DNA from 3 places in the Rhizobium sp. GR12 genome. Region 3 is predicted to be linked to each of the others. Evidence: predicted binding sites of a transcription regulator. Region 3 holds the regulator's gene; each other region holds the start of a gene.
The links. Region 3 encodes PhoB, which activates phosphate uptake and scavenging genes when phosphate is short. Its sites were predicted from a motif close to TGTCATNNANCTGTCAT; they were not measured.
Positions count from the first base shown of each region.

Region 1: a site for PhoB is predicted at 6,221-6,237, ahead of QSK43_RS04370 (ceramide glucosyltransferase). Genes of this name have one in related genera too.
Region 2: a site for PhoB is predicted at 8,396-8,412, ahead of QSK43_RS02415 (DUF1045 domain-containing protein). Genes of this name have one in related genera too.

Region 1 covers NZ_JASXTH010000002.1:291,867-302,007, reverse strand. The annotation lists gene sufA (Fe-S cluster assembly scaffold SufA) at 1-208, shown strand, start outside; gene QSK43_RS04405 (ABC transporter permease) at 401-1,609, opposite strand; gene QSK43_RS04400 (ABC transporter ATP-binding protein) at 1,599-2,318, opposite strand; gene QSK43_RS04395 (efflux RND transporter periplasmic adaptor subunit) at 2,333-3,631, opposite strand; gene QSK43_RS04390 (hypothetical protein) at 3,868-4,023, shown strand; tRNA gene QSK43_RS04385 (tRNA-Arg) at 4,163-4,239, opposite strand; gene QSK43_RS04380 (ETC complex I subunit) at 4,290-4,595, opposite strand; tRNA gene QSK43_RS04375 (tRNA-Pro) at 4,861-4,937, shown strand; gene QSK43_RS04370 (ceramide glucosyltransferase) at 4,993-6,135, opposite strand; gene QSK43_RS04365 (DUF982 domain-containing protein) at 6,352-6,621, opposite strand; gene QSK43_RS04360 (BON domain-containing protein) at 6,835-7,083, shown strand; gene QSK43_RS04355 (DUF192 domain-containing protein) at 7,143-7,625, opposite strand; gene QSK43_RS04350 (cold-shock protein) at 7,625-8,203, opposite strand; gene QSK43_RS04345 (VOC family protein) at 8,396-8,836, shown strand; gene QSK43_RS04340 (YcbK family protein) at 8,995-10,141, shown strand, end outside.
Region 2 covers NZ_JASXTH010000001.1:482,721-492,861, forward strand. The annotation lists gene QSK43_RS02370 (carbon-phosphorus lyase complex subunit PhnI) at 1-584, shown strand, start outside; gene QSK43_RS02375 (alpha-D-ribose 1-methylphosphonate 5-phosphate C-P-lyase PhnJ) at 718-1,620, shown strand; gene phnK (phosphonate C-P lyase system protein PhnK) at 1,617-2,393, shown strand; gene phnL (phosphonate C-P lyase system protein PhnL) at 2,398-3,105, shown strand; gene QSK43_RS02390 (transferase hexapeptide repeat family protein) at 3,102-3,719, shown strand; gene phnC (phosphonate ABC transporter ATP-binding protein) at 3,958-4,818, shown strand; gene phnD (phosphonate ABC transporter substrate-binding protein) at 4,904-5,809, shown strand; gene phnE (phosphonate ABC transporter, permease protein PhnE) at 5,881-6,867, shown strand; gene phnE (phosphonate ABC transporter, permease protein PhnE) at 6,867-8,216, shown strand; gene QSK43_RS02415 (DUF1045 domain-containing protein) at 8,504-9,202, shown strand; gene QSK43_RS02420 (alpha-D-ribose 1-methylphosphonate 5-triphosphate diphosphatase) at 9,199-10,141, shown strand, end outside.
Region 3 covers NZ_JASXTH010000001.1:222,699-232,839, forward strand. The annotation lists gene QSK43_RS01065 (2'-deoxycytidine 5'-triphosphate deaminase) at 1-230, opposite strand, end outside; SAM riboswitch at 304-382, shown strand; gene QSK43_RS01070 (O-succinylhomoserine sulfhydrylase) at 426-1,610, shown strand; gene apaG (Co2+/Mg2+ efflux protein ApaG) at 1,831-2,223, shown strand; gene QSK43_RS01080 (Hsp33 family molecular chaperone) at 2,285-3,274, opposite strand; gene argF (ornithine carbamoyltransferase) at 3,518-4,435, opposite strand; gene QSK43_RS01090 (aspartate aminotransferase family protein) at 4,490-5,689, opposite strand; gene QSK43_RS01095 (GcrA family cell cycle regulator) at 6,121-6,654, shown strand; gene phoB (phosphate regulon transcriptional regulator PhoB) at 6,947-7,630, opposite strand; gene phoU (phosphate signaling complex protein PhoU) at 7,662-8,387, opposite strand; gene pstB (phosphate ABC transporter ATP-binding protein PstB) at 8,485-9,300, opposite strand; gene pstA (phosphate ABC transporter permease PstA) at 9,315-10,141, opposite strand, start outside.

The sequences.
Region 1 (10,141 bases), on a different contig from region 3:
CGACGGAGCAAGGGTTTGGGTTCAGCCCTCCGCCGTGCTTTATCTGCTCGGCACCCAGATGGATTTCGAAGTGACCAAGATGCGTTCCGGCTTCACCTTCAACAATCCGAACCAGACCTCGGCCTGCGGTTGCGGTGAATCGGTTGAGCTGAAGCCTGCCGATCTGGCAGCGCTTGCGAAGCAGCGCGAGGCTGAGGCGAGCGTTTGATTTGTTGCAACGTCAGGTGATTTGACGCAGCCTCATCACACCCTCGACGTCTTCCTCGGGCTTGACCCGAGGACCCATCCCTCATGAAATTTCGTGAGGCCTGCGTGGATCCTCGGGTCGAGCCCGAGGATGACGGCGGAGAGGTGTTGGTTTCCTCTCGAACGGATTGTCCGCTGCTCTAAATCCCATCCATCACTCGTGCCGCAGCGCCTCTATCGGGCTCAGACTCGCCGCCCGGCGCGCCGGGAAATAACCGAAAATCACCCCGATGGCCGCCGAGAAGGCGAAGGCGAGGAAGATGATCGACGGGCTGGTGACGAACGGCACGTTGAGAAAGCTGACGACGCCATAGGCAAGACCGAGGCCGGTCAGGATGCCGACGGTGCCGCCGAAGGCGGAGAGCATGACCGCTTCCACCAGAAACTGCATCAGCACCTGTTTTTCCAGTGCGCCGATGGCGAGCCGGATGCCGATTTCGCGGGTGCGTTCCGTCACCGAGACCAGCATGATGTTCATGATGCCGATGCCGCCAACCAAAAGGCTGACCGCTGCGACTGCACCCAGAAGCCCGGTCAGCAGCGTCGTCGTGCCGGTCATGGCCGAGGCGATCTGCGTCATGTCGTTGACGGTGAAATCGTCCTCGCGACCGATGCCGATGCGGCGACGCTCGCGCAACAGGTTCTGCAGGTCGCTCTGCACCTTGGCGGTGGAAACGCCGTCCTGCGCCGAGACCATGATCGAGGAAATGGTGGTGGTGCCGCCGATGCGCCGCTGGTGGATTTTGAGCGGCATGATGATGGTGTCGTCCTGATCGTCGCCGAGGCCGGATTGGCCTTTTCTGGCGAGAACCCCGATGACAGGGCAGGAGATGTTGCTGACGCGGATCGTTTGCCCCACCGGGTTTTCCGCACCGAATAATTCCTGCCGCACCGTTTCGCCGATGATGCAGCCGATCTGGCCGCCGCGATCTTCAGCGGGCTGGAACTCGCGTCCGAGTGCGATGGTCCAGTCCTGCGCGATCAGATAGTCGTTGGTGGTGCCGATGACGCTCGTCTGGTGGTTCTTTCCGCCGAAAATGACTGTCGCGGCCGAGCTGCGGTTTTGCGGGGCGACGGCGCGAATGCCGCTGATCTGGTTGCGGATGGCCTCGACATCGCGGTCATCGAAGCGCTTGGCCTCGGTGCTGGCGCGGCCGGGGCCGAACTGGCCGGGACGCACGAACAACATGTTGGTGCCGAGCCGCGATAATTCCGATTTCACCTGTTCCGTCGTGCCATTGCCGATGGTGACCATGGCGATGACGGCTGCGACACCGATAACGACGCCCAGCACCGTGAGGAATGAGCGGAGCAGGTTGCGGCTGATGGCGCGCAGCGCAAGACGCGACGTTTCAAAGAACATCGGAAGTCTCCTTCTTTTCCGCCGCGCTGTCGGAGGCGAGATGCCCGTCGACGAAACGCAGCAGGCGCCCCGCATGGGCCGCGATATCCTCCTCATGCGTGACCATGACGACCGTAATGCCCTTGTCGCGATTAAGCGCGGTGATCAGCTCCATGATCTCGGCACTGGTTTTGGTGTCGAGATTGCCGGTCGGCTCGTCGGCGAGAAGCAAAGCGGGGCGGGTGACGATGGCCCTTGCAATGGCCACACGCTGCTGCTGGCCGCCGGAAAGCTCCTGCGTCGTGTGATCCTCGCGGCCCTTCAATCCCACCTGTGCAAGCGCCTCCATGGCGCGTGCGCGCCGTTCCGACGCCTTCATGCCGCGATAGATCAGCGGCAGCTCGACATTTTCCACCGCCGAGGTGCGCGACAGAAGATTGAAGCCCTGAAACACGAAGCCCAGCATATGGCGGCGCAGCAGCGTCAGATGTTCGTTGTCGAAGCCGCTGGTCGGCACGCCCTGGAACAGATATTCGCCTGTTGTCGGCACATCCAGACAGCCGATGATGTTCATCGAGGTGGATTTGCCCGAACCTGATGGACCCATGATGGCGACGAATTCCTTTTCGCGGATCGACAGGCTGACGCCGTCGAGTGCGCGGATCGTCGCTTCGCCGCGGCCATATTGCTTGACGACATTGCGGAACTCGATGAGCGGCGGCTGTTGCATGCGGTTTTCCTCCGTCAGCCGGCGTTGCGGGCCGTTGCGTCGGTAATCACCAGATCGTCGGCTTTCAACTCGCCCGATTTTACCACGGTATGCTGGCCGTCGGTGGAGCCGGTTTCGATGGAGACCGAGACGGGGTTGTTGTTGCGCAGCACCCAGACCGTTCTTTTGCCCGTAGCGGCCTGTCCGGCGTCGCGGTTCTGCGAGCGGCCCATGCGGGGAGGGCGGAACAGGCTCATCAACCCGCCGCCACGGGAGGCGGATTCGCGCGGCGGCGTATATCGCAGCGCCGAATTCGGCACCAGCAGCGTATCCTTGATCTCCTCGACGACGATATTGGCGGTTGCCGTCATGCCGGGGCGCAGCAGCAACTCCTCATTGTCCACCGTCAATATGCCCTTGTAGGTCACCACGTTGGACACGGTCTCGGACGCGAAACGCACGGTTTCGATTTCCGCCGGGAAGCTGCGGTCGGGATAGGCATCGACGTTGAAAGTGGCTTTCTGCCCGGTTTCGACCTTGCCGACATCGGCCTCATCCACGGACACCTGCAATTCCATCTGGCGCAGATCGCCGGCGATGGTGAACAGCACCGGGGCGTTGAGCGACGAGGCGACGGTGGCGCCGGGATCGACACTGCGGGTGAGGATGACGCCGTCGATGGGCGAGACGATCTTCGCCTTGCCGAGATTGACCTCGGCGAGCCTCAGATCCGCTTCCGCCGAAAGCACGGTCGCCTCGTTGACCTGCAGCGTGGCGCCGGCCGCATCGTGGGTGAACTGTGCGGCGTCCAGATCCTGCTGGCTGGAGACCCGGTTCTGCACGAGGGACCGCAGGCGCTCCATCGACGTTTTTGCCGAGCCGAGATCGGCGCGCGCCTTCAGCACATTGGCCTTGGCGGAGGCGAGCTTGGCGCGGGCGCTCTGCACGTCGGCCTCCAGCTTGTTGGTATCAAGCTCCGCCAGAATATCGCCGGATTTGACCGGGGTGTTGTAGGTGACGTTGACCTTGCGCACGGTGCCGGACAATTCGCTCGATATATCAACCTGATCCGTCGGCTGGACCGAGCCGGTGGAGGTGACGATGACGGAAAGATCGCCCTGTTTCGCCACTTCCGTGACGTAGCTATAGGCGACGCCTGCGGCACGCGACTGGTAATAATAGGCAAGCCCCCCGCCGATCAGCACGATGGCCGCTGCGGCATAGAGATACCGGCGCGACTTCTTCTTTCTGCCGGTTCTGCTTGTACCCAAGATCTCCCGCAGGTCGGGCTGGCTGTTTTCCACGTCGCGGCCATTGGTGTTGGCGTCATTCATTTTCGTCACCCGCAAAATTCAAAATGCCACAGGGGATTGTTTCCACCCTTGTTTTCCGGTCCGTCTGTCGCTGTTTGTATTCCTCTGATTGTGGGAAGTGACATAGCTTGCCCAAAGGGGGAAGTGAAAACTTGGTAATATTTATGATAGCTCTCGTCTGGTAGAGATAAATCCGGAAACGCCGATGCCATTGATGTGGCGCCGGTTTCAGCAGCGATATGCAGGACGATGATAGAATGAACGACAACGTGGTGAAGTTCCGCAAACCGACGCCGCCGAAAAAACCACGCCAGCCGCTCGGGCCGAAAGCGAAAAAAGCCCTGACGATCGCCGCCGTCATCGCATTCTTCGCGGCGGCATGGGGTTATTTCACGCTTTTCGGGCAGGGGTAGGCCGGGGTCTTTTCGAAGGCGCGCACTTGCTGGGGATTGTTGCTGTTCGCTGAAGTCAGCAAAGCTCTATTCCCTCACCTTCGTCATAGTGAGGGTGGCGTTCAGTATTTCACCGAAAAACCAATAATTTAAGAAGAAGTGGCGACCCCTGCAGGATTCGAACCTGCGACATTCGACTTAGAAGGTCGACGCTCTATCCAGCTGAGCTAAGGGGCCGTTGTGCCAGGCGATCATTGCTCCGGCGGAAAGTCTTCAGTGCGTTTCGTTCAATGCGTCCAGGGTTGGGTGCGGCTGAAACGGAAATTGTCCGGATAGGAAACAACCTTGCGGGTCGCGTCCTTCGGCTGAATGACGCGGTATTCGATGCCCTTGCGCTGCGCATAGGCTTCGGCCTGTTCCTGGGTCTCGAATGTCAGCTTGACCTGCTGTTTCATGTCTGAACTGGAGGTATAGCCCATGATCGGATCGATCTTGCGCGGTACCTCGGCGTCGAATTCCAGAACCCAGACATTGGTCTTCGCCGTGCCGGATTGCATGGCGGTTTTTGCAGGGCGGTAAATCTTCGCAGACATGTCGAAACTGCTCCGGTTGGGCGGCGGGGCATACACCCCGGATTACTCTTCACGTACCTGAATAGAATAACCAAATCGTGTCAGGAACGCTGAATTTGAAATGGACCGACTTCATGTCAGAGTCAAGACGATTATCCCTTGCCGCCTGATGGCGCTCTCTTCACATAGGCACCAATTTCCGCCGATCATGGCAACGGTTCAACAAAGATGAATTTCCCTGTTGCGGACTTCGGGTGAACCGTGTATTCCCCAGCCATCGCCTCGGCGGAGTGTAGCGCAGCCTGGTAGCGCATCTGGTTTGGGACCAGAGGGTCGGGAGTTCGAATCTCTCCACTCCGACCATTTAAAGCGAAATATTCGCTTGTCGGTGTAACTTCCTTAAAAGAAAAGCTTTCGTTCAGTCCGCCGATGGGCCGGCCAATGTGCTTTCGGCTGTGCCGATCGTCATGACATTGCCGCGCCACGCGACCGCGCTGCCGATCCAGCTGCGTGCCCAGACGAAGGGCATGATCACATCCCGCGCGATCATGGCTGGCAGCGTATAGATGGATACGGGCCACCGGTTGAGGGCTGTGAGCGCCAGTTCCGGGCCGTACATGGCGGCGAGCACGGCAATAGTGGTGACGGTGAGGTCTGCATCCGCCGTAATGGCGGCTCCGAGCGCGAAGAGAAGCGGGGGAAGCCCGCCTGTCAGGATTTCCGGGGCGAAATATTGCGGGAAAGTCACGCGCCGCAGCCGCGCCCAGCGGGTCTGTCGCGACCAGATCTCGCCGGCATTGCGCTGGCCGAGCGGCTGTTCGAACGGGGCAGAGACCAGATGCACCTTGCGGCCGGCATTTCTGACCAGTTTCGTAGAGGCGGCGTCTTCGGCGATTTCGGCGGCGAGTGCGCGAATGCCGCCACGCTCCTCCAGAAACGGCTTGTTCCACAACATCGATTTGCCCTGCGCGAAACCGATGCCTATGGCTTCCGCCGCATATTGCCAGCGGCCCTGTGAACCGTTGAGGAAGGCGCATTCCACATGGGCCCAGAAGCCTGCCGGCCGAGAGCCGAGCGGCGGCGAGCAGACCAGCCCGCTATCCGGCCGCCAGGCCGACATCATGGTCGCGATGTAGGATTGCGGCATCAGCACATTCGAATCAGCCAGAATGACCCATTCGTGGCGGGCGGCGCGCCAGCCCTTGACGCAATTGTTCAGTTTCGGATTGGCGCTGATGCGGTCGTCGCCAATGAGCAATTGTGCCGAAACCGCCGGGAAGGCGGCGCTTGCCTTGCGCACTTCCTCGATCACCGGATCGGATTCGTCGGCGACGCAAAATAGCAATTCGTAATCCGGCCAATCGAGCTGAAACGCCCGCGACAGCGTCAGCGGCGTGAAGTTTTCCACACCGCGCAACGGCACCACCAGCGAGACCGGCGGTTTTCGCCGCACAAGCTCGCTTTCCGTGTCGCGTCTCGTCAGGCGCCAGCCGGCGAGAACAATGCCGAGAAGATTGAAGGCGAGGAGGAGAATTGCGCAAAGGGCAAAAACAGTTTCCATGCTGGCCAGTTTCACTCCCTAGCTTTCGGCGGTCTGTCCGCCAACCGATTCCATGGAATTCGTCACTGCGGATTATAACGTTTGCGTGACAGTTACATGTCATCATCGACAGGCGGGCAGGGTGCAAGGCACGGGAAACGGTGTCGAAGCGTCTGTCCGGCGGCAAAAGAAAAGCCCTCCATAGAGAAGGGCCCAGTCATCATCACGGCCAATGAACTAGTGGATGTTCAGAATATGCGCGTGACTGCTTGCGGCGAGAAACGATTCCCGCGCCTTTTCGATGTCGCATCGTCCGGCGATCGCATCGAGGCAATTCCTGCGCGCTTCTTCATATTCCGGTCCGTGTTCTTCCGGCCAGCGGTACATCAGCATATCCAGCGCCACCAGCGGGCTGTAGATCTCCACGGCGGCGGACAGCGGCAGGTGGATCGCCACCGGCTTCATCCACGAGGCGTGGTGACACGGCTCCGTTCTGTTGATCAGCATGTCGTCTTCCTCCCTGTTTCACGCGTCTTGACGGCGATTTCCATTCCCATGCGCGAAATGCTCGCCTCACGAAATGGTTCCCGATCACCTAAAAAGTGATCGGTCAGGGGGTTCCAATTTGCCAAGATGAATGGAAGATGAACGAAATGATGAACCGGAGATGAACAAAACCTCTATTCGGGCGTTGTAATGTCCATAGGAAGGAGAACGCACATGTTCAATTTGTCAGGCATCCAGGAGAGCTTTTTCGGAGACCGCATGGCTGGCGTATGTGAGGCAATCACCTCGGCGCTGGCTTTCGAAACAGGGCTTGAGAAGTCGCGGATTTCCGCAACCGTTGAAAATGACATGATCTATCTGGAAGGAACGGCCGATTCGGTGGAGGCGATCGATATCGCCATCAATCTTGCCGCATCTATCTCCAATTGCCGGATTCTGAGCCATATCGAGCCGGTCTATTAAGCATTCCGCAGCCGGGCGACGCATCGTCCGGCTTGTTCAGACGCAATAACGCGGCAATGTCATTTCCGGTTGCCGATTTGCGCACTGCGGGCCATGTCGCCCGGTTTGATGCCGTAGCGTTTTGCAGTGCCGCCATTCAGTTCCAACACGAATTTGACCGCCCCACGGGAGCTTATGATGGCCTCCGAATGGGGCACCGCGTTTTCGTGGATGTGGGTGATTCGCCCGTCACGGGCGATAAACAGCATGTCGAGCGGAATGAGGGTATTTCTCATCCACATGGCCACGTCCCGTGTCTCACCGAAATCGAACAACATGCCGCTTTCAAGCGGCATGGACTTGCGGAACATCAGGCCCTGTTCGCGCTGGGCATTGTCGAGCGCCAGTTCCGCAACAAAGTCATGGTTTTTCCCGGAGGCGGTTTCTATTATCAGCGGCTCGGAGGTGAAGGTCTGCTGCTGAGCCTGTGCAACGCCTGCGAGCGTGAAAAAAAGAAGCGCCAGAACGGCGCTCTTCATCCTATTGCGAAACAGGTCGGTCATTAGTGCGACATCCCGATCGGGGCCGGGTCGTCGGGGTGGATTTCCGCCGCCATCAAACCCTTGTCGCCATCGCCGAAACGCACCAGCACTACCTGGCCGGGGCGCAGTTCCGTCAGACCGTAACGGCGCAGCGTTTCCATATGCACGAAAATATCTTCGGTTCCTTCGCCACGCGTCAAAAAGCCGAAGCCCTTGGTACGGTTGAACCACTTGACGATGGCGCGCTCAAGCCCGCTCGAGGGCGTCACCTGCACATGGGTGCGCACCGGCGGCAGCTGCGAGGGATGAACGGCGGTCGACTGATCCATCGACAGGATGCGGAAAGCCTGAAAGCCGCGATCACGCCGCTGGATGAGGGCGACGATGCGCGTGCCCTCGAGAATGGTCTGATATCCGTCCCTGCGCAGGCAGGAGACGTGCAGCAGTACATCCTGCATGCCATTGTCGGGCACGATAAAGCCGAAACCCTTGGCAACGTCGAACCATTTCACTGCGCCGGTGATTTCGGTCAGGTCCACGGCATCGCCCGAAAGGTCCTCGACATCGACTATTGTTTTCGATGACATCCTATCAGCCATATCCTGCCAACCCCTCGATTACGCGCCATACACCGGTCAACTGATTCCTGTGCGCCAGATTAACATCTTGGTAACGGTTCCACGCAAGCCCTAGTTTTTGATTTGCGTAGCTGCTTTTATGTCGCCGTCCTTGTCCGGGGCTTGCGACCATGCGTTTATTGCCTCCGGGCCTATGTATTTGAGAGGAAGAAAATGCGGTATCTGCACACAATGGTTCGCGTCAAAGATCTTGGCGAATCAATGAAATTTTATTGCGACCTGCTGGGTCTTGAAGAAATACGCCGAACTGAAAACGAAAAAGGCCGCTTCACACTGGTCTTCCTTGCCGCGCGTGACGATATTTCCCCGGCGCGGGAAAAAAAGGCGCCGTGCCTCGAACTCACCCATAATTGGGATACCGAGGACTATACCGGCGGACGCAATTTCGGGCATCTGGCCTATGAGGTCGACAATATTTACGACTTCTGCGCCCGCCTGCAGCAAAACGGTATCGTCATCAACCGGCCGCCGCGTGACGGAAACATGGCCTTTGTCCGCTCCCCGGACGGCATTTCCTTCGAAATTTTGCAGAAGGGCGAAAGCCTCGCGCCAGCTGAACCATGGATATCTATGCCGAATACCGGTTCCTGGTAGGGGATTCCCCGGCCGGCAGCTGCGGTTTCCGGCACTCTTGCCTTGTCCGGACAGGTTGAGGCATAGTCCGCGAATCGAAACGGCATGTCCTGTTTTGGAGAAAGCAGACGATTCCGTTCCCGTGCTGCTGTTGTAAATGCAAGATACGGAGGCCACCCATGAAAACTGTCGATGGCGCGAAAGGACGTGTTGCCTGTCAGCGTCTTGTCGTCGCGGTTTCGCTGCTCGGGCTTTCCGGATGCGTTTCGGCGGTGACCGACGACGACATGGCCGCCAACAGCAAGAAGCCGGCGATTTCCGCCGAGCAGAAGGCGCAGGCGGCATCGGCGGTTAACGGCCCGGCCGGCAAACAGCCGCCGGGGCATTATGTGGACCCCGCCGTCGCCTCGGCAGCGGGTGGGGCCACGCCGGCCCAGCAGCAGGCGTCCGGCGGCCCGGCGCAGGTTTATGGCGCCGCCGCCGATATCGGCGGGCTGACGACGCAACCCACCGCGATTTCCGCCGGGACATCCAGCATCTATTCCACCAGACCTGCCGTGGCGGCAGGTGCTGTCGCCGCAACGGGCGCATTGTCGCAGGGTATAGCCCCCGCCGTCAGCAGCGTTTACTCGGCACCGGCTCAGGCGGCGCAGCCCCAGCCGGTGGCAGCACCGGTTCCGTTGCCTGCGGAACAGCACAGCGAAAACCGTCAGGCGGTTCCCGTGCCTGCGCCACAACAGGCATCGGAACAGCTCGCCGCCGTCGCCACACCGCCTTCCGGGGGTACCAGGCTGACGGGCGAAGGGCAGGAAGGCGAGGGCAAGGGCGTGACGCTTGCGGCCTTCTTCGCCGGCGCGGCCAAGAAACGTCTGCCGAAAATGATCGAAAACGGTGCGGCCGAGAACACGCAGGTTGCGGCACTGTCGGGGACGACAGACAGGACGATGGGCATTGCGCTTTCGGGCCGCTCGGTAATGTCTGACGAATTCGACGACGCACATCTCGAAGACGAGGATGACCAGCCGACCGGCCTGATGAAGCTTGCCTCTCTCTCCGGCCTGACCCGTATTTCCCCGAACGGACTTTTCCTACAGACGGATCATGTCGAAGTCGGTTGTTTCAAGCCGGAACTGGTGCGGATGATCAAGGATGTCGAGCGCCACTATAATAGCCCGGCCATCGTCACCTCGGGTTATCGCCCGCCGAAGGGCATAAGGCAGGGTTCCAAGCACTACACCTGCGATGCCGCCGACATCCAGATCAAGGGCGTCTCCAAATGGGAGCTTGCAACCTATCTGCGATCGATGCCGGAGCGTGGTGGTGTCG
Region 2 (10,141 bases), 260 kb from region 3:
TTGCCGGTGATCTGACACGGGAACCGATGGAGTTTCCAATGCCGCGCGACCTGCGCCTGCAATCGCTCGCGCGCGGTGACGAGGGCTTTCTTCTCGCCCTCGCCTATTCAACGCAACGCGGTTACGGCCGCACGCATCCGTTTGTCGGCGAAATCCGCATCGGCGAAGTAGAGGTGGAGCTGGATGTGCCGGAACTCGGTTTTTCCGTTTCCCTCGGCGATATTCAGGTCACCGAATGCCAGATGGTCAACCAGTTCAAGGGTTCGGCCAAGGCGCCACCGCAATTCACCCGCGGTTACGGCCTGGTGTTTGGCCAGAGCGAACGTAAGGCGATGGCCATGTCGCTGGTGGACCGCGCGCTGCGCGCCGGCGAGTTCGGCGAGGATGTGATTGCCCCGGCGCAAGACGAGGAATTCGTCATCTCACACGCCGACAACGTTCAGGCGACGGGCTTCGTCGAGCATCTGAAATTGCCGCACTACGTGGATTTTCAGGCTGAACTCGGTCTGGTGAGGAAGATGCGCGCCGATTTCGACGCGATCAACTCCAATGGTGCGGAATGGATGGGCGATGCGGCCGAATAGCTCAGCGGTTGCCCTGCTCGCCAAACCAATAGGCGCAAAACACGGTCGATGCTGCAAATACAGCAAAGAACACGGCTGCAAGAATTCCAATCTCCATGAGCTTGTACTCCTTTTTTCGCAAGGTTAACGCGCAATGCTTGAAGAAGTTTCATTCGACGACGGGCTGGCTGCCTACAACTTCGCCTATCTGGACGAACAGACCAAGCGGATGATCCGCCGGGCGATCCTGAAGGCGATTGCCATTCCCGGTTATCAGGTTCCCTTCGCCTCCCGTGAAATGCCCATGCCCTATGGCTGGGGCACCGGCGGCGTGCAGGTGACGGCCTCCATCCTCGGTCCCGACGATGTGCTGAAGGTGATCGACCAGGGGGCCGACGACACCACCAACGCCGTTTCCATTCGCGCCTTTTTCCAGAAGGTGGCGAATGTGGCCGTTACCACCCGCACCAGGGACGCGACCATCATCCAGACGCGGCACCGCATTCCCGAGGAAGAACTGCATTCGGGACAGGTGCTCGTCTATCAGGTTCCCATCCCCGAACCCTTACGTTTCCTCGAGCCGCGCGAGACCGAGACCCGCGTCATGCACGCGCTGGAGGAATACGGCCTGATGCACGTCAAGCTCTATGAGGACATCGCCCGCAACGGCCGCATCTCCACCACCTATGCCTATCCGGTGAAAGTTGCCGGACGTTACGTGATGGACCCCTCGCCGACCCCGAAATTCGACAATCCGAAAATGCACCTGTCGGACGCCCTGCAATTGTTCGGCGCCGGGCGCGAAAAGCGCATTTACGCCGTTCCGCCCTATACGGATGTCGTCAGCCTGGATTTCGAAGACCATCCGTTTGAAATCCAACGCTTCGACAAGCCCTGTGCATTGTGCGGTGGGGAGAACGTCTATCTGGACGAGGTGGTGCTGGACGACAAGGGCGGGCGGATGTTCGTCTGCTCCGATACCGACCATTGTGAGGACCGCCGCGCCCATGGCCACAAGGGCCACCTGCTGGCGGATGTGAAGGAGGCCGCAGAATGAGCGACACACCGCTTCTGAAAGTCAGGGACGTTTCCAAATATTACGGCGACCGGGCCGGTTGCCGCAACGTCTCCTTCGAGCTTTTTCCCGGCGAGGTTCTGGCAATCGTCGGTGAATCCGGCTCCGGCAAGACCACGCTTCTCAACTGCATTTCCACCCGGCTGATGCCGACGGCGGGCAGCGTGGAATATCGTATGCGCGACGGCTCGGTGCGCGACCTCTATCATATGGGCGAGGCTGAACGGCGTTTCCTGATGCGGACGGACTGGGGTTTCGTGCACCAGAATCCGGCGGACGGGCTGCGCATGGCGGTTTCGGCCGGCGCAAATGTCGGCGAGCGCCTGATGGCTGTCGGCAACCGGCACTACGGCAACATCCGGCAATCGGCCAGCGAGTGGCTGGAGCGGGTGGAAATCGGCACCGACCGTATCGACGACCAGCCGCGCGCCTTTTCCGGCGGCATGCGCCAGCGTCTGCAGATCGCCCGCAATCTGGTGACCTCGCCGCGTCTCGTTTTCATGGATGAACCGACCGGCGGCCTCGATGTCTCCGTGCAGGCACGCCTGCTCGATCTCGTGCGCGGCCTCGTCAACGACCTCGGCCTCGCCGTCGTCGTCGTCACCCATGATCTGGCAGTCGCGCGGCTTCTTTCTCACCGCATGATGGTGATGAAGGGTGGCGACGTCATCGAGCACGGCCTGACCGACCGGGTGCTGGACGATCCGCGCGAGCCCTACACGCAATTGCTTGTTTCCTCCATTTTGCAGGTTTGATGCCATGTCGACGCCTCTTATCGTTTCGGAAGTCTTCAAAAGCTTCACCATGCATCTTCGCGACGGCATCGAACTGCCGGTCGTGCGCGATGTCAGTTTTTCCGTTTCCGGCGGCGAATGTGTCGTGCTCGGCGGCCCGTCCGGCATCGGCAAAAGCTCGATCCTGAAAATGCTCTATGGCAATTACGCCATCGACAGCGGGCAGATCCTCATCCGCCACCAGGGTCAGGTCATCGACATGGGCAGCGCTTCGCCGCGCACCATCCTCGATATTCGCCACCGCACCATCGGTTATGTCAGCCAGTTTCTTCGCACGGTGCCGCGCGTTCCGGCTATCGACGTCGTCGCGGAACCGCTTTTCGCACGCAAGGTCGCCGCAGAAGAGGCGCGCGAGCAGGCCGCCGTTCTGCTTTCGAAACTCAACCTGCCACGGGAATTGTGGTCGCTTCCACCAGCCACCTTTTCCGGCGGTGAACAGCAGCGCGTGAACATCGCGCGCGGCTTCATTACCGACCATGCAATCCTGCTTCTCGATGAGCCGACCGCCTCGCTGGACGCCGTCAACCGGCGCGTGGTTGTCGACATGATCGTCGAGAAAAAAGAGAAGGGCACCGCGCTGCTCGGCATTTTCCATGACGAGGAAGTGCGGGAAGCCGTGGCCGACCGCATTTTGGACGTTTCGAAATTTTCGCCCCGGAAGGCAGCGGCGTGAGTGTCAAGGTCGGGCTGGAACCCGTCATCCACGAAACCGCCCGCGTCACCAATTCATCGATCGGCCGTTATACCGAAGTTTCGGAACGTTGCCGCATCGAGGAAGTGGAGATGGGCGACTATTCCTATGTCATGCAGGATGGCGCCATCTGGTGCGCCAGCATCGGCAAATTCGTCAACATCGCCGCCGCTGTCCGCATCAACGCGACCAATCATCCGATGTCGCGCGCCACGCTCCACCATTTCACCTACCGTGCCCGCAGCTATTGGGACGACGCCGAGGATGAAACGGACTTCTTCGCCGCCCGCCGCGCCAAGCGCGTGGTGATCGGCCACGATGTATGGATCGGCCATGGCGCGACAATCCTGCCCGGCGTGACCGTTGGAAACGGCGCGGTGATCGGCGCGGGCGCGGTCGTTTCGAAAAATGTCGCACCCTATATCATCGTTGGTGGCGTGCCCGCCCGGCTGATCCGCGAACGCTTCCCGGCGGACCTTGGCCAACGCATGGACGATCTCAAATGGTGGGACTGGGACCACACAAGGCTGCGCGGTGCGCTGGATGATTTCCGCACCCTCGCCGCCGAGGATTTCGTGGCGAAATACGCCGGGTAAAAACCGACCCGCGCGGAAGAAATAGCAGATTCCGGGGCCATGCTCCGGGGTCTGCACAGCCACGTCTGCGAGGCGTCGGGTGGGTTTCAACCCATTGGCACGGCTGCAAAAAGGTTTGTCGGCGAACACGCGGATCCCGTGTCTGCGGATTCTGTAATATTTTCTTCATCAAACTGACATTCACGCTTCATGCACCGCTGTTAGGTCGAACCCCGTAACAAGAAGATTGGACGGGGAAATGAGCTTTCACCTGAAGCAGGTCACGCGCCGTTTCGGCAACCACACTGCGGTCGATGCCGTGAATGTGGAAATTCCGCAAGGCCAGATGGTAGGCGTGATCGGACGTTCGGGCGCGGGAAAATCGACGCTGCTGCGTATGATCAATCGCCTCGTTGACCCTTCCTCGGGTTCCATCCATTTCAACGACATTGAAGTCTCGTCGCTGAAGGGCGCCGCCCTGCGCAACTGGCAGCGCGATTGCGCCATGATCTTCCAGCAGTTCAATCTGGTACCGCGCCTCGACGTGCTCACCAATGTCATGCTCGGCCGCCTAAACCACCGTTCGACGGCGCTCAGCCTCTTCAACATCTTCACGAATGACGAGCGTCTGATGGCGATCGCCGCCCTCGAACGGCTCGGCATCGAACATGTGGCGATGCAGGCGGCAGGCACGCTTTCCGGCGGCCAGCAGCAGCGCGTCGCCATCGCCCGGGCGCTGATGCAGTCTCCGAAGATGGTTCTGGCCGACGAGCCGATCGCCTCCCTCGATCCTCTGAACGCCAAGATCGTTATGGATGCACTGCGCGACATCAACGAGCGTGAAGGCATCACCGTGATGACCAATCTGCATACGCTGGATACCGCGCGCAATTATTGCGAACGCATCATCGGCATGTCGCATGGCCGCGTCGTCTTCGACGGAACGCCTGCCGAGCTGACGGCTGCGGCCGTCACGGAAATCTACGGCACGGATTCGCACGGGGCCGGCATCGACGAGACCATGACCTCGACCAGCATCAATATTCCCGGCGCGCAGCTTGCCACGCGTCCGGTACAGCAATCTGCCGGTCCCGAACCGCTGGCTCTGGCCGGGCTCTGAGGAACCGCTCAGCATCGTTTGCGCCCGCGTCAAGGGCCGATACTTCACAACAAACTCCGGCTCGCCGGGAAACAGGAGAAAGTCCATGTTGAAGAAAATCCTTCTTTCGGCAGTCGCCCTTGGCGTTCTGGCCGGTTCCGCCATGGCTCAGGACGTCAAGGTCCTGCGTATCGGTCTCGACGGTTCCGAAAACGAAGCCGACCAGATCCGCAACACGAAATGCGTTGCCGATGGCCTGAAAGCCGCGACCGGCGTTTCCGAAGTTCAGGTTTTCCCGTCGCCGGACTATAACGGCGTGATCCAGGGCCTGCTCGGCGGCACCATCGACATCGCTTCCATGGGCGCTTCCTCTTACGCCAAGATCGCCCTTGCCGATCCGAAGGCTGTCGATCCGATCCTCACCACTGCCGGCGCCGACGGTTCGACCGGCTATTACACGATCATGGTTGCCCGCAAGGACAGCGGCATCAAGAAGCTGGCGGACGCCAAGGGCAAGAAGATCGGCTTTGCCGATCCTGACTCCACCTCGGGCTTCCTCGTCCCGAACGTGGCGATCCCGAAGGAAACCGGCGTTCCGGTCAAGGAATATTTCGCTGAAACCGGCTTTGGCGGCGGTCATGAGAACCTCGTTCTCGCGGTTCTCGACAAGAAGTTCGACGTCGGCACGACGTTCGGTTCGGGCGTAGGCAAATGGGAAGAAGGCTACACCGCCGGCAACCTTTACCAGATGGTCAAGAAGGGCAACCTCGACATGGACGATCTCGTCGAAGTCTGGAAGTCCCCGCTGATCCCGAACGGTCCGCTCATGGTCGCAAACAAGATCGGCGACAGCATGAAGCAGAAGGTCGAGAGCTTCTTCATGGAACTGCCGAAGAAGGACCTCGCATGCTTCCAGGGCTTCAGCCAGGGCAAGAACACCGGCTACGTCAAGGTCGATCCGTCCTTCTACCAGACGATCATCGACGCCCGTAAGTCCGTTATCGGCGGCTGATCCTGACATCATGTTCCGAAAGCGGCGGTGCCTTGCGGCATCGCCGCTTTTGCCAATAAAGGAAGAGCGGCATGGCGACCACACTGCAACCCGGTAACCTCAAGCCCGAGGGGTTGAGCGCATCGTCCCGAACGGTCATGCGTCATTATCAACAGCAGCTTGCGACACGGCGGATTTATACCGTCATTTCGCTCGTGGTCTTTCTGATCATTCTCGCAGCGTCGCTGAATTTCGCCAATGAGGCGAATTCGGGAAAATTCTTCGAGCGCCTGCCGTATTTCTTCGACTTCCTGAAAACCTTCGTGCCGGACAGCCCGCTTGAAATCTTCCGCGCGATGTTCGACCTGCCCTCGCCGTATGACAACGGTTCGATGAAATACAACTATGTCGCGGATCGCGTTTACGTCACCGACAGCTTTTACATCCCGCATTTCATTTACCAGCTGATCATCACCCTCAACATCGCGCTGGTCTCGACGATCATCGGCACGAGCTTTGCTTTCGTGCTCTGCTTCTTCGCTTCCACCAATCTTGTCGGTTCGGGGATCGTCCGCTGGGTCGTGCGTCGGGTGATGGAAGTCCTGCGCGCCTTTCCGGAGATCGTCGTCGCCGGATTGCTGACCGCCATTTTATCGATCGGACCGATCGCTGCGATCATCGCGATTTCCGTTCACACGATCGGGGCACTGGGCAAGCTGTTCTTCGAAGTCGTGGAAAATGCCGATATGAAGGCGGATGAAGGCCTTCGCGCCGCCGGCGCCAACTGGCTGGAGCGGGTGCGTTTCGCCATCGTGCCTCAGGTTCTGCCCAATTTCGTTTCCTACGCATTATTGCGCGGCGAAATCAACGTGCGTGCCTCGACCATCATCGGTGCGGTCGGCGGCGGCGGCATCGGCGAGGTCTTCCGGCTCTCGATCGGTAACGACCACGCATCCAAGACCTATGCCATCATCATCCTGCTGCTGATCACCATCATCGCCGTTGACCAATTTTCCGGCTGGCTGCGCCGCAGGCTGATCGGTCATCAATCCTTCGAATTCGGACGGGGAGCGGCCTGATGTCCTCCAGCTTCATTCTCAACACCGCTGACCGTGAAAGGCTGACTGCTGCACATCCCGCAATTTTCAATCGCGGGTTCATGCAGCGATACGGCTTTCTGACCGGTATTGTCGCTGTCCTCGTCTATCTCACCGCCTGCTTTTTCTTCTTCAATGTTGGTCCCGCTTTCATGCAGGGCCGGTGGGATCGGGCTTCGAGCTATATTCAGGACTGGTATTCCTGGCGCGCCCAGCCACGCCTTCGTTTCGAAGACGGCAAGGTGAACCCGCAGTGGTCAAGCCGCATGCAATATCCCGCCGATGCGCCGATCGACTGGCTGCAACCCTTGCCGGACGGCGGTTACAGCGTAGTTTACGCAGGAACCGAAAATCGTCTCGACGTGACGCCGGCGCGGGTGGATGTCTATGTTGACGGCAAGAACTATCCCGTCATCATCGACGGCGAGGCAGCTCTGGCGCCCGTGGTCCTGCCGCAACAGATCCAGCAGGACGGCAACAAGGTTCTCGTGCATTATGGTTTCGCTGGCCAGGCGGAAATCCGTACCAGCCAGGTCTATGTGCAGCGTCGCTTCCTCGGATGGGCGAATTTCCTGTTCGATACCAAATCGGAATTCTGGGGTAAGGGCTACGGCGACCTTGCCGCGCTGGCGCTGTGGGGGGAGAGGCTCGATCCCGAACGCTCCAATATCAGCCACATGGTCGATGATTTCCTCGATAACGGTGTCTGGCAGCACGCCGATATTTTTTCCAAGCTGATACAGACGCTGGTGATGGCCTTCGTGGGCACACTGCTCGGCACGCTCGTCGCCTTGCCGCTCGCCTTTATCGCCGCACGCAATATCACCGCCAACAGGGCCGCCAACTGGGGCATGAAGCGCCTGTTCGACTTTCTGCGCTCGATCGACATGCTGATCTGGGCGCTGTTCTTCACCCGCAGCTTCGGCCCCGGCCCGATACCCGGCATTGCCGCGATCTTCTTCACCGATACCGGAGCGCTCGGCAAGGTCTATGCCGAAGCGCTGGAGAATGTGGACGACAAGCAGCGCGAGGGCGTTAAATCCGTTGGCGCGCCCCCGATAGCCGTAAATCGTTTCGGCGTGCTGCCGCAGGTTCTGCCGGTCTTCATTTCCCAGTCGCTTTATTTCTGGGAAAGCAACATCCGATCCGCCACAATCATCGGCGCGGTGGGTGCGGGCGGCATCGGCCTGAAACTGCTGGAAGCGATGGGCACGAACGCCGACTGGGACAAGGTCGCCTACATGGTCCTGCTCATCCTCTTCATCGTATTCCTGTTCGATCATATCTCGAACGCCCTGCGGTCACGTCTGATCGGAAAAACACAGCACTAGATCACAATGCCGGGGCGGCTTTCTCACGAGAAAGCCGCCCCATTTTGCCGTGCCGCTTCCCGGCACGTCGTAAAACCGGAACTTTTTGCAAAACCGGATGCATCTATTCGATATGTCAGGATGCGTCTTCGGCACATTCGAGACATGCGCCGTGTTTCATGCGCACTTTTTTGCGCGGGCATCATCATTCTGTCACGGAAAACCATTACCTCGCACTCCTGACCTTGCGAGAAGCGGGCGAGTCACGCCAAATAGCTTTTCATCCTGGTTTCCCATGATACTGAAGAGTGCTCGTCGTGCGCTACGCCATCTATTTTTCTCCGGCTAAAGATCATCCACTGACCGAAGCAGCATCGCGCTGGCTCGGGCGCAATGCGTTTTCCGGTGCGCAGCATGACGACCATGACGCCTATGCTGAAATGACGGAAGAGCCACGCCGTTACGGCTTCCACGCTACCCTCAAAGCCCCCTTCGAGCTTGCCGAAAAATACAGTGAAGCGGATCTCGTCGCGGCCGTCGAACAGTTTGCTGCCGGCCAGTCCGCCTTCGATATTCCGCGTATCGTCGTCGGTGCGCTCGGCCCGTTTTTCGCGCTCGTACCGGACCGCACCTACCAGCCGCTACAGGATTTCGCAGCAGAGATCGTCGATTATTTCGATCGGTTCCGCGCGCCGCTGTCCGAGACCGATATTGCCCGGCGGCGGCCGCAAAACCTGACGGAAAGCCAGCGGCAAAATCTGTCGCTCTGGGGTTATCCGCATGTCATGGACGACTTTCGCTTTCATATGACGCTGACCGGCCGTATCGACGAAAACGACGCGCCCGCTATCCGCGATGTGCTTTCGGCCCGGTTTTCCGAATTCGTCGACCGGCCTCTCACCATTTCCGGCCTCGCTTTGTTCATTGAGAAAACGCGCGGCGAACCCTTTACCGTTCATCGCTGGCACCCGCTTGGCCAGCAGCCAAAGAAAGATGCGACCCCATGACCGAGCACGCCCTTTCCAATGCCCGTATCGTTCTGGAAGACGATATTATTCTGGGATCCGTTCTGATCCGTGACGGCAAGATCGCCGATATCAGCGAAGGCGCATCAAAAACCGGAGAGGATATCGAAGGCGATTTCCTGATTCCCGGCTTGGTGGAACTGCACACCGACCATCTCGAACAGCACTATTCGCCGCGCCCCGGCGTGCTCTGGGACAAGATCGCAGCCATTCAGGCCCACGATGCACAGGTTGCGTCATCAGGCATCACCACCGTCTTCGATTGCCTGCGGCTCGGCTCAGACGAAGATGGCGGGTTCAAGAAAGGCGAGATGCGGGAAATGGCGGATGCCATCGAAGCCGCAGCCGATCAAAACCGCCTGCGGGCGGATCACATGCTGCATCTGCGCTGTGAAGTCGCCTCATCAGATGTGCTGGAGCATTTCGAGGACTTCGAAACCGATCCGCGCGTACGGCTGATTTCGATGATGGATCACTCCCCGGGGCAGCGCCAGTTCCAGTCGATGGATCAATATGTCTTCTATTATCAGAAGAAGCGCGGACTGAGCGACGAGGCATTCGCCGAGTTCGTCAGACGCCGGCAGACGGCATCTGCGGAATTTTCCGCAAAGCACCGGGACTATCTTGCCGCCCGCTGCGCCGAGCGCGGCATAACCGTTGCCAGCCATGACGACGCAACCGAAGCGCATGTGGGCGAAGCGATCGGGCATGGTGTGAAACTGGCGGAGTTCCCCACCAGCGTCGAGGCCGCAAAAGCCTCGCACAGCGCCGGCATGAGCGTACTGATGGGTGCGCCGAACATCGTTCGCGGCATGTCCCACTCCGGCAACATCGCCGCCCGCGATCTTGCGGAACTGGGCGTGCTGGATGTTCTCTCATCCGACTACGTGCCGTTCAGCCTGCTTTACGCACCGTTCCTGC
Region 3 (10,141 bases):
TCACTCAGATCCACCTCGTGCAGGCTGAAGCGGTTGAGCTTGTCGATGACGCGGGTTCCGGGACCGGGCATGAAGCTGGCGCGAACGCGATAGGCCTTCGAGCCCAGCCGCAGATCGAGGCTGGCTGGCTGCACCTGATCAGCATCGAGATCGGCCTCGCTTTTCAGCTTGCCGCCCGCAAACAGCGCCCTGATAGCGCCGTCCGCCAAAATGCCCGTGGTTCTGGTCATGGTCATCATTCCTTTTTACGGCGACAAAACCAAAAGGAAAGCATTGACGCAAGCCGGTAACGGCAGTATGGCAAGCTTATCCCGTGGTGATTTGGCCGGTCGGCTTGCAGCCACGTTAAACAAGTGGCTAAAAAGACCGGGTGCTAGGAACCGGTCTGCTTTTGCGGCCGGTTTTTTTGTTTTGAAGGTGATCACATGAGCAATAAATGGCGCCCGGCAACCCAGCTCGTTCACGGCGGTACGCTACGCTCACCCTATGGTGAAACGTCGGAAGCAATCTATCTGACCCAGGGTTTCGTCTACGAAAACTCCGAAGCCGCCGAAGCGCGCTTCAAGGGCGAAACGGATGGCTTCATCTATGCACGCTATGCCAGCCCGACCAATGACATGTTTGAAAAGCGCATGTGCCTGCTGGAAGGTGCGGAAGACGCCCGGGCGCTTGCCTCCGGCATGGCCGCCGTCACCGCCGCCATCATGTGCCAACTGCGCGCGGGCGACCATATCGTCGCTGCACGCGCCCTCTTCGGCTCCTGCCGCTGGGTGGTCGAGACGCTCGCACCTAAATATGGCATCGAATGCACGCTGATTGACGGGCGCGATCTCGAAAACTGGGAAAAGGCGATCCAGCCGAACACTAAGCTGTTTTTCCTCGAAAGCCCGACCAACCCGACGCTGGAAGTGGTGGACATTGCCGGCGTGGCGAAGCTCGCCGACCAGATCGGCGCGAAGCTGGTGGTCGACAATGTTTTCGCGACACCGCTGTTCCAGAAGCCGCTCGAACTCGGCGCCCATATCGTCGTTTATTCGGCAACGAAGCATATTGACGGTCAGGGCCGTTGCCTTGGCGGCGTGATCCTTTCCGACAAGAAGTGGATCGAGGAAGAGTTGCAGGATTATTTCCGCCACACCGGCCCGGCCATGTCGCCGTTCAACGCCTGGACGCTTCTGAAAGGCATCGAGACCCTGCCGCTGCGCGTGAAGCAGCAGACGGCCAATGCCGCAAAGATCGCCGATTTCCTCGCCGACAGCGGCAAGGTCGGCAAGGTCATCTATCCCGGCCGCGCCGATCACCCGCAGGCAGACATCATCGCGCGGCAGATGACCGGCGGTTCGACGCTCGTCGCTTTCGAATTGAAGGGCGGCAAGGATGCGGCCTTCGCGTTGCAGAACGCGCTGGACATCGTGAAGATCTCCAACAATCTGGGTGACGCAAAGAGCCTCATTACCCACCCCGGCACCACGACGCACAAGAACCTGACCGACGAGGCACGCGCCGAACTCGGCATTTCCGGCGGCACCTTGCGCCTTTCCTGCGGCATCGAGGATACGGACGATCTGCTGGAGGATATGGCGAAGGCTCTGGCGGCCGTTTCCGCCTGAGAATTCAATCGACACATCGCTACGGCCCCTCTTCACGTCGGGCCGTGGCAAAGCCCCTGGTGTCAGGCAACCAATATTTACCTTTACCGTTATCCCTAACGGTGGAAAACGGCGCAACAGAAGATGCCTCCTGCCCGTTAAGTCGTTCATTTTCTTGACGATAGCCAGAACCTGTAGTGTAGGATAATGGCGGCAGGCATAATATCGAGGTGTGGCGCGTATGTATCGTGCTCTGACAAGGGATATCGAGGTAACGGTCGATCCGTATTATCTCGAAGAACAATCCGACCCGGATGACGACCGTTACGTCTGGGGCTATAAAGTCGTGATCTCGAACAATTCCGATGTTCCGATAACGCTCGTCAATCGCTATTGGCATATTACCGACCAGAACGGACAGGTGGACGAGGTCTACGGACCGGGCGTCGTCGGCGAGAAACCGCACCTGAACCCCGGTGACAGTTACGAATATTCATCCGGCTGCCCGCTGGATACACCGTCGGGCCTGATGTTCGGCCATTATGAAATGGAAACGGACAAAGGCGAGGTGTTCAACGTCACCATACCCGCCTTCTCTCTGGATTCGCCCGGCCTGTTGCGGGTCCTGAATTGATGCAGACGCACCGATGCGGAGCCGCGCTGTTCAAAAGCGCGGCCTCGCCAGTCACAGCGTTTCAGACGTTGTCAAACTCGCTGATATCGTAACGATAGGTCGTCGAGCAAAACTCACAGGTCACGGCAATCGCACCGTCTTCCTCGCTTGCCTTGATCTCTTCGGCGGTGAAACCGGAGAGAACATCCTTGATTTTCTCCCGCGAGCAGCTGCAGCGGTCGAAAATGATCTGCGGATCGTAGATGCGCACGCCGCTCTCATGGAAAAGCCTGTAGAGGAGACGCTCCACCGGCACCTGCGGATCGGTCAGTTCGTCGGTATCCACCGTGTTCAGCAGCGTTACCGCTTCGGTCCAGGCATCGTCTTCCCCGACTTCATAATCGCCCTCATCACCATCACCACCGTGAAGGTCGCGCATGCGCAGACGCTCGGGCGCCTGCGGCAGAAATTGCGCGATCACTCCGCCCGCACGCCAGCCATGGCGCGGCTTGCCTTCGTCATCACGGTCGAAGAACTGGGCGACGCCGAGGCGCACGCGGGTGGGAAGCTGTTCCGACTGGCGGAAATAAACCCCGGCGATTTCTTCCAGCGATGAGCCGTCCAGCGGCACGATGCCCTGATAGGGCTGCATGCCGATACCCTGATCGATCGTGAAGGCCAGAATGCCGGTGCCGAGCAATTGTTCGGGCGAGGTCTCCCCCGCCTTAACCGCCTCCGCCAGCCGCTCCTCATCGAAACGGGCATAGGCGCGCATGCTTTCCGGCGCAGTAAAATCCGCCACCAGAAGATCGACCGGGCCGTCGCCCTTGGTCTGAACGGTCAGCTTGCCGGAAAACTTCAGGGACGTACCGATCAGCGCCGTCAGAACCGTCGCTTCCGCCAGCAGCCGGGCGACTACATCGGGATAATCATGCCGATCGAGGATGGCATTCAACAACGGTCCGACCTGTACCGCGCGGCCGCGCACGTCCAGACCTTCGACCTGAAAGGGCACAACCTTGTCGTCACCAGCTAAATCGAGATTGTCCAGTTCAACCGTTACATCTGCCATATCATAACTCCTTGGCGCAGCCGTCGCGCCGCAACCGTCCAAAAGTCCGGCTTTTAAAATGTACTTTTTCCGCTTGTCGCACAGAGATCCGGGAAGCGAAACAGCCTCCGGGGAAAATCGTGCAATCGTGATTGTGGCCCGCCAGCAAAACCCAACGAGCCTTTTCGAAGTCCCACAGATGGTAATGTGTCCGGCCAAGTTCAAGCACCTTCCTGACCACTGGCAAGGAAGGGTTGAGAGCCGTCAGATGACGCCCAGGCACCATGCGATGATGGACTTCTGCGCATGGAGCCGGTTTTCCGCCTCGTCGAAGACCACCGATTGCGGCCCGTCGATCACAGCGTCCGTCACTTCCTCACCGCGATGCGCCGGCAGGCAATGCATGAACAGCGCCTCCTTGTTGGCCTTCGCCATCAGCGCTTCATTGACCTGATAGGGCTGGAAGATATTGTGGCCGCGCGCCTTGTGTTCCTGGTTCATGGACACCCAGGTATCGGTAACGACGCAATCCGCTCCCGCCACCGCCTTGTCGGCATCATGATACAGCCTGACGTCGCCGCCATTGTTGCGCGCCCAGTTCAGGAACTTGTCGTGCGGTTCCGAACCCATCGGCACCGCCATCGCCATCTGGTAGCCAAAACGGGCGGAGCCTTCCACGAAGGAATGCAGCACGTTGTTGCCGTCGCCCGTCCAGGCGATGGTCTTGCCTTTGACCGGGCCGCGATGTTCCTCGAATGTCAATATATCCGCCATGATCTGGCAGGGATGCGTGTCGTCCGTCAGGCCGTTGATAACAGGCACCGTCGCGTGTTCGGCAAGCTCGAGCAAGCGCGAATGATCCGTCGTACGGATCATGATGGCGTCAACATAACGCGACAGAACCTTGGCCGTATCGCCAATCGTTTCGGCGCGGCCGAGCTGCATTTCCGTGCCCGACAGGAAAAGGGTCTCGCCGCCGAGCTGGCGCATGCCGACATCGAAGGAGACGCGGGTGCGGGTGGACGGCTTTTCGAAGATCATCGCCAGCATCTTGCCGGCCAGCGGCTTTTCCGCCGTGCCGGTTTTGGTGGCAATCTTGCGTGTGCGCGCATCATCAAGAATTGTCCGCAGATCCTCCGACCCGACGGCCGAGAGGTCCAGAAAATGTTTTGGTGAAACCATTCTAATCTGTCCCATGCTTGCGAACCCCTGAAGAGAGGCCCGCCCTTGATTTTTTCAGGCGATTTTCGCCTGTTTCGCTGTCAGGGAGGCGGCAGCCGCGTCGACACGCGCCAGGCCCTCGCGGGCCTCTTCCGCCGTGGTGATGAGCGGCGGCAGAAGACGGATGACGTTGTCGCCCGCAGGCACGCCAAGCAGATGCTCCGCGCGCATGGCCTGTAGCAACTCACCCGAAGGAACCCTCGCCTTGATGCCCATCAGCAGACCTTCGCCGCGGATTTCCTCGATCACATCAGGATAACGATCCTTAAGCGAGGCAAGTCCCTGGCGGAAGACCAGCGCGACATCACGAACCTTTTCCAGAAAACCGTCGGCCAGAACGACATCCAGCACGGCATTGCCCACGGCCATGGCCAGCGGATTGCCGCCATAGGTGGTGCCGTGCACACCCGCTGTCATGCCGGAAGCGGCATCTGCGGTCGCAAGGCATGCGCCGAGCGGGAAACCACCGCCGATCCCCTTGGCGACCGCCATGATATCGGGCGCAACGCCGGTATGTTCATAGGCAAACAGCTTGCCCGTGCGGCCGACACCCGTCTGGACCTCATCGAAAATCAACAGCAGGCCGTGCTCGTCGCACAGGCCGCGCAGGATTTGCAGGAATTCCTTGCTGGGCGCACGAATGCCGCCTTCGCCCTGAATGGGCTCGATCAGCAACGCAGCCGTTTCAGCGGTGATGACGGCCTTCAGGGCGTCGACATCGGCGAATGGCACCTGGTCGAAACCTTCGACCTTGGGACCGAAACCTTCGAGGTATTTCTGCTGGCCGCCGGCGGCGATCGTCGCGAGCGTGCGGCCATGGAAGGCGCCTTCGAACGTCACGATACGGAACTTTTCCGGATGGCCCTTCGAGAAGTGATAACGGCGCGCGGTCTTGATTGCGCATTCAAGGGCTTCCGCACCGGAATTGGTGAAGAACACCTTGTCTGCGAAAGTCGCTTCCGTCAGGCGCTTTGCCAGTTTTTCCTGCCCCGGCACTTCATAGAGGTTCGAGACGTGCCAGACCTTCTCGGCCTGCGTCTTGATCGCATCGACAAGGTGAGGATGGGCATGGCCGAGCGAGTTGACGGCGACACCGGCCGCAAAATCCAGATATCGTTCGCCGCTTTCCGTATACAGCCAGACACCCTCACCGCGCTCGAAGCGCAGGGGGGCTCTTGAAAACGTATCAAACAATGGCGCGCCGGCTTCGGCCATGGCTGTATCACTCCTTGCGCGATTGCGCTGTCAAACGGTTGTCAATAGGCTTGCGGGGTTATCCCTCGCCTGAAAATCAAAAATGCCGCCTTGCGGCGGCAGGGGCACTATTGTCACTTCGTTTGCCGATGTCAACAAAAGTCCGCGTTTCCCGGGCTTCTCAAGCACTTGTATGCCGTGGCGGACGAGGCCCAAGGTGTTGCCTTTCAGACTCAAGACAGCAGCAAGTTGGGGAAAACCGGAAAATCGATTCCAGATGATTCCCGCGACTCTTGCCACGGAGTCAGCCTAGCATTAGGTTAATCGCTAATTACTAGACTGCGATGCGGCGGAACTAGTCACCTAAAATCTGGCGGAAACCACGCTTGCGGCACGCCCGCGAGACAGAGAAGGATTCTGCCGAAAATACACGCGACAAGCGGAGAAGCGGCATGAACTGGACAGACGAGCGAGTCGAAAAACTCAAGAAATTGTGGTCCGAAGGGCTTAGCGCCAGCCAGATAGCAGCACAGCTGGGCGGCGTCAGCCGTAACGCCGTGATCGGCAAGGTCCATCGTCTCAATCTGCCGGGACGCGTCAAGGCTGGCGGTCCGGTCACTTCGGCGCGCTCCGCGCCCAAGCGCACCGCGGCACCTGCCCCGCGCACGACGACTTTCGCAGGCCGCGTCAATGCGGCACCGGCACGGATCCTGAACCGCTCGAACGCGGCGACGGCACTGCACGAGGAAATCGGCATCGAGACCGCACAGGTTCTCGAATACGTTCCTTCCAGAAACGCGGTCACGCCGATTTCCCGTCGCCTGACGCTGACGGAACTGACGGAACGCACCTGCAAGTGGCCGGTCGGCGACCCGTTGAAGGACGACTTCCATTTCTGCGGTTGCGAAGCGCTGGAAGCTTCGCCCTACTGCAAGTTCCACGCGAAACTCGCCTATCAGCCGGTGAGCGAGCGTCGCAAGGCTTGAGTGTTGCGGCACACATTCAGCACTCAAAAATTACGGGCCTTCGGGCCCGTTTTTTTATGACCAAACCCAAGGCGGTTCCGCGGTCAACACGCCGATAGAGGGCCGAGCCCTTTCCTGTCGGGTTCAGCCTCACAATCATGATTTCAGCGGGGCCGTCAGTCACTCTTCTTGGGGATGAAGGGGGTCGCGTTTGCGGAAGGGTCAGAACCGAAAGGCCCGACACCATTCCGGTTTCGGGCCTTCTAACTCTTGGGGATATTGTCCCGAGTGAAACCGTCGCGTTCAGGTCCGCTCAGGCTTCCATCGAGTATCCGGCGCCGCGCACGGTGCGGATGACATCCTGCATATGGGAAAAATTCAGGGCCTTGCGCAGGCGTCCGACATGCACATCGACAGTACGCTCATCGACATAGATATCGTGACCCCAGACCCCATCCAGCAATTGCGAGCGGGAAAACACCCGACCCGGTGATGTCATCAGGAATTCGAGCAGACGGAATTCAGTCGGGCCGAGGCGCACTTCGCGGCTTTTGCGATGGACGCGATGGGTTTCGCGATCCAGTTCGATATCGCCGCATTTCAGCACCGAAGAGAGAACCTCGGGACGGGCCCGGCGCAGCATGGCCTTGACGCGAGCCATGAGTTCCGGCGTCGAAAATGGCTTGACGACATAGTCGTCGGCACCGGTGGCGAGACCGCGAACCCGCTCGCTCTCTTCGCCGCGCGCCGTCAGCATGATGATGGGCAGGCGTTCGGTTTCCGGCCGCATTCTCAAACGCCGGCACAGTTCGATACCGGAAACACCAGGCAGCATCCAATCCAGGATGAGAAGGTCCGGAATGCGTTCCTGCAGCCTGATTTCCGCCTCGTCGCCACGGGGTATCGTGTCGACGTCGTATCCCTCAGCCTCGAGATTGTAACGAAGCAGGACGCTCAACGCTTCCTCGTCTTCCACAACTGCAATCTTGGGCACCATATGCTGAACTCCGCAAGCTTCTGCTTGTCTGTTACTCGGTCACCGAACCAAGCGTGTTGGAACTGTCGTCCTTCGGACGCTCGCCCTCCGGCTGGCTGCCGGTGGTCATGTAATAGATCGTTTCGGCGATATTCGTGGCATGGTCGCCGATACGCTCGATGTTCTTGGCGCAGAACAGAAGATGCGTGCAGGTGGTGATGTTGCGCGGATCTTCCATCATGTAAGTCAGAAGCTCACGGAAGAGCGACGTATACATGGCGTCGATTTCCTCGTCGCGTTCGCGGATGGCATTGGCCTTTTCAGCGGAACGTGTCGAATAGACGTCAAGGACTTCCTTGAGCTGCACCAGCGCAAGCTCGGACAAATGCTCGATGCCGCGGGCGAGCTTGCGCGGCACGCCGGTTCCTGCAACCGCGATAACGCGCTTGGCCGTGTTCTTGCCGAGATCGCCGACGCGTTCGAGATCGCCGGCGATGCGCAAGGTGCCGATGATCTCGCGAAGATCCGCCGCCATCGGCTGCCGCCTGGCGATGGTGACGATGGCCTTGTCGCCGATTTCGCGTTCGGCGTGGTCGAGAATAGTATCGTCGGAAATGACCTTCTGCGCGAGCGCGGCATCGGAATTGACGAGCGCGCGCACGGCGTCGCCGCACATCTGCTCGGCAAGACCGCCCATTTCGGCGATGCGGCGCGTCAGAAACTTCAATTCGTCGTCATAGGCGGACAGGATATGCGAATGGGTCGTTGTCTGTGTCATGGTCTAGTCCTCCGGCTTGGCCCGCATGCACGTGCCCAAAGCGGGGCACGGCAGGGGCACCAGTCTTGTTCGGTTTCGATAAAGCGGCGGCCGGGGATCAGCCGAAGCGGCCCATGATGTAGTCCTGCGTGCGCTGGTCGTCCGGATTGGTGAACATCTTGTCCGTCTCGTTTTCCTCGACGAGATGGCCAAGGTGGAACATGGCCGTGCGCTGGGAAACACGCGCCGCCTGCTGCATGGAGTGCGTGACGATGACGATCGTGTAGTTGGTGCGCAGTTCGTGGATCAGCTCCTCGACCTTCGCCGTCGCGATCGGGTCCAGCGCCGAGCACGGCTCGTCCATCAGGATCACTTCCGGGCTGACGGCAATAGCGCGCGCAATGCACAGACGCTGCTGCTGGCCGCCGGAGAGGCCCGTACCGGATTCCAGCAAACGGTCCTTCGCCTCATTCCAGAGACCAGCTTTCTGCAGGCTCTGCTCAACGATCTGGTCCATATCCGCCTTGTTGCGGGCAAGACCGTGGATGCGCGGGCCGTAGGCGATGTTTTCGTAAATCGTCTTCGGAAACGGGTTCGGCTTCTGGAACACCATGCCGACGCGGGCGCGAAGTTCCACGACATCGATCGCCTGATCGTAGATATCGTCGGTGTCGAGCGTGATCTTGCCCGTGACCCGGCAACCGTCGATCGTGTCGTTCATGCGGTTCAAGGTGCGCAGGAAAGTGGATTTACCGCAACCGGACGGGCCGATGAGCGCAGTCACCGTGTTTTCGCGGACATTGAGGTTTACGTCGTAAAGCGCGCGCTTTTCGCCGTAATAAACCGAAACGTCCTTGCCGATCATCTTGTATGAAACTTCATTCATCTTCTTGTCCAGCGCCTTTTCAACTGCTGCTTCCGACAACATGTTCATTGCTCAATCTCCCTCTACCAGCGCCGTTCGAAGCGGCGACGCAACAGGATTGCGCCAACATTCATGAGAATGAGGAACAGGAGCAGGATGATAATAGCGCCGGATGTCCTTTCGACAAAGGCGCGCTCTGCTTCGTTCGCCCACATGTAAATCTGCACCGGCAGAGCCGTGGACGGATCCATCGGCGTTGTCGGATAGTTCGCAACGAATGCCACCATGCCGATCAGGAGCAGTGGCGCCGTTTCGCCCAGCGCGTGGGCGAGGCCGATGATGGTGCCGGTCAGAATGCCCGGCATGGCGAGCGGCAGGACGTGGTGGAAGATCGTCTGCATCTTGGAGGCGCCAAGTCCGAGCGCTGCGGCGCGGATAGACGGCGGCACGGCCTTCAATGCGGCACGGGTCGCGATGATGATCGTCGGCAAGGTCATCAGCGTCAGGACGAGGCCGCCGACCAGCGAGGCGGAGCGCGGAAAGCCCATGAAGTTGATGAAAACGGAGAGGCCGAGCAGACCGTAGACGATGGAGGGAACAGCCGCCAAATTGTTGATGTTCACCTCGATAAGATCCGTCAACCGGTTCTTCGGGGCGAATTCCTCAAGATAGATGGACGCCGCGACACCGATCGGCAACGACAGCACCAGCACGATCAGCATCATGTAAAACGAGCCGATCAGCGCAACACCGACACCCGCCGCTTCCGGACGGCTCGAATTGCCGTTGACGAAGATGCCGGTATTGAAATGCTTGCCGAGCTGTCCGCTTTCGGCGAGCTGGTTCATCCAGCCAAGCTGCTGGTTGGAGATACGGCGGTTGGCTTCATCCCCCGTCATATCCACCTGGC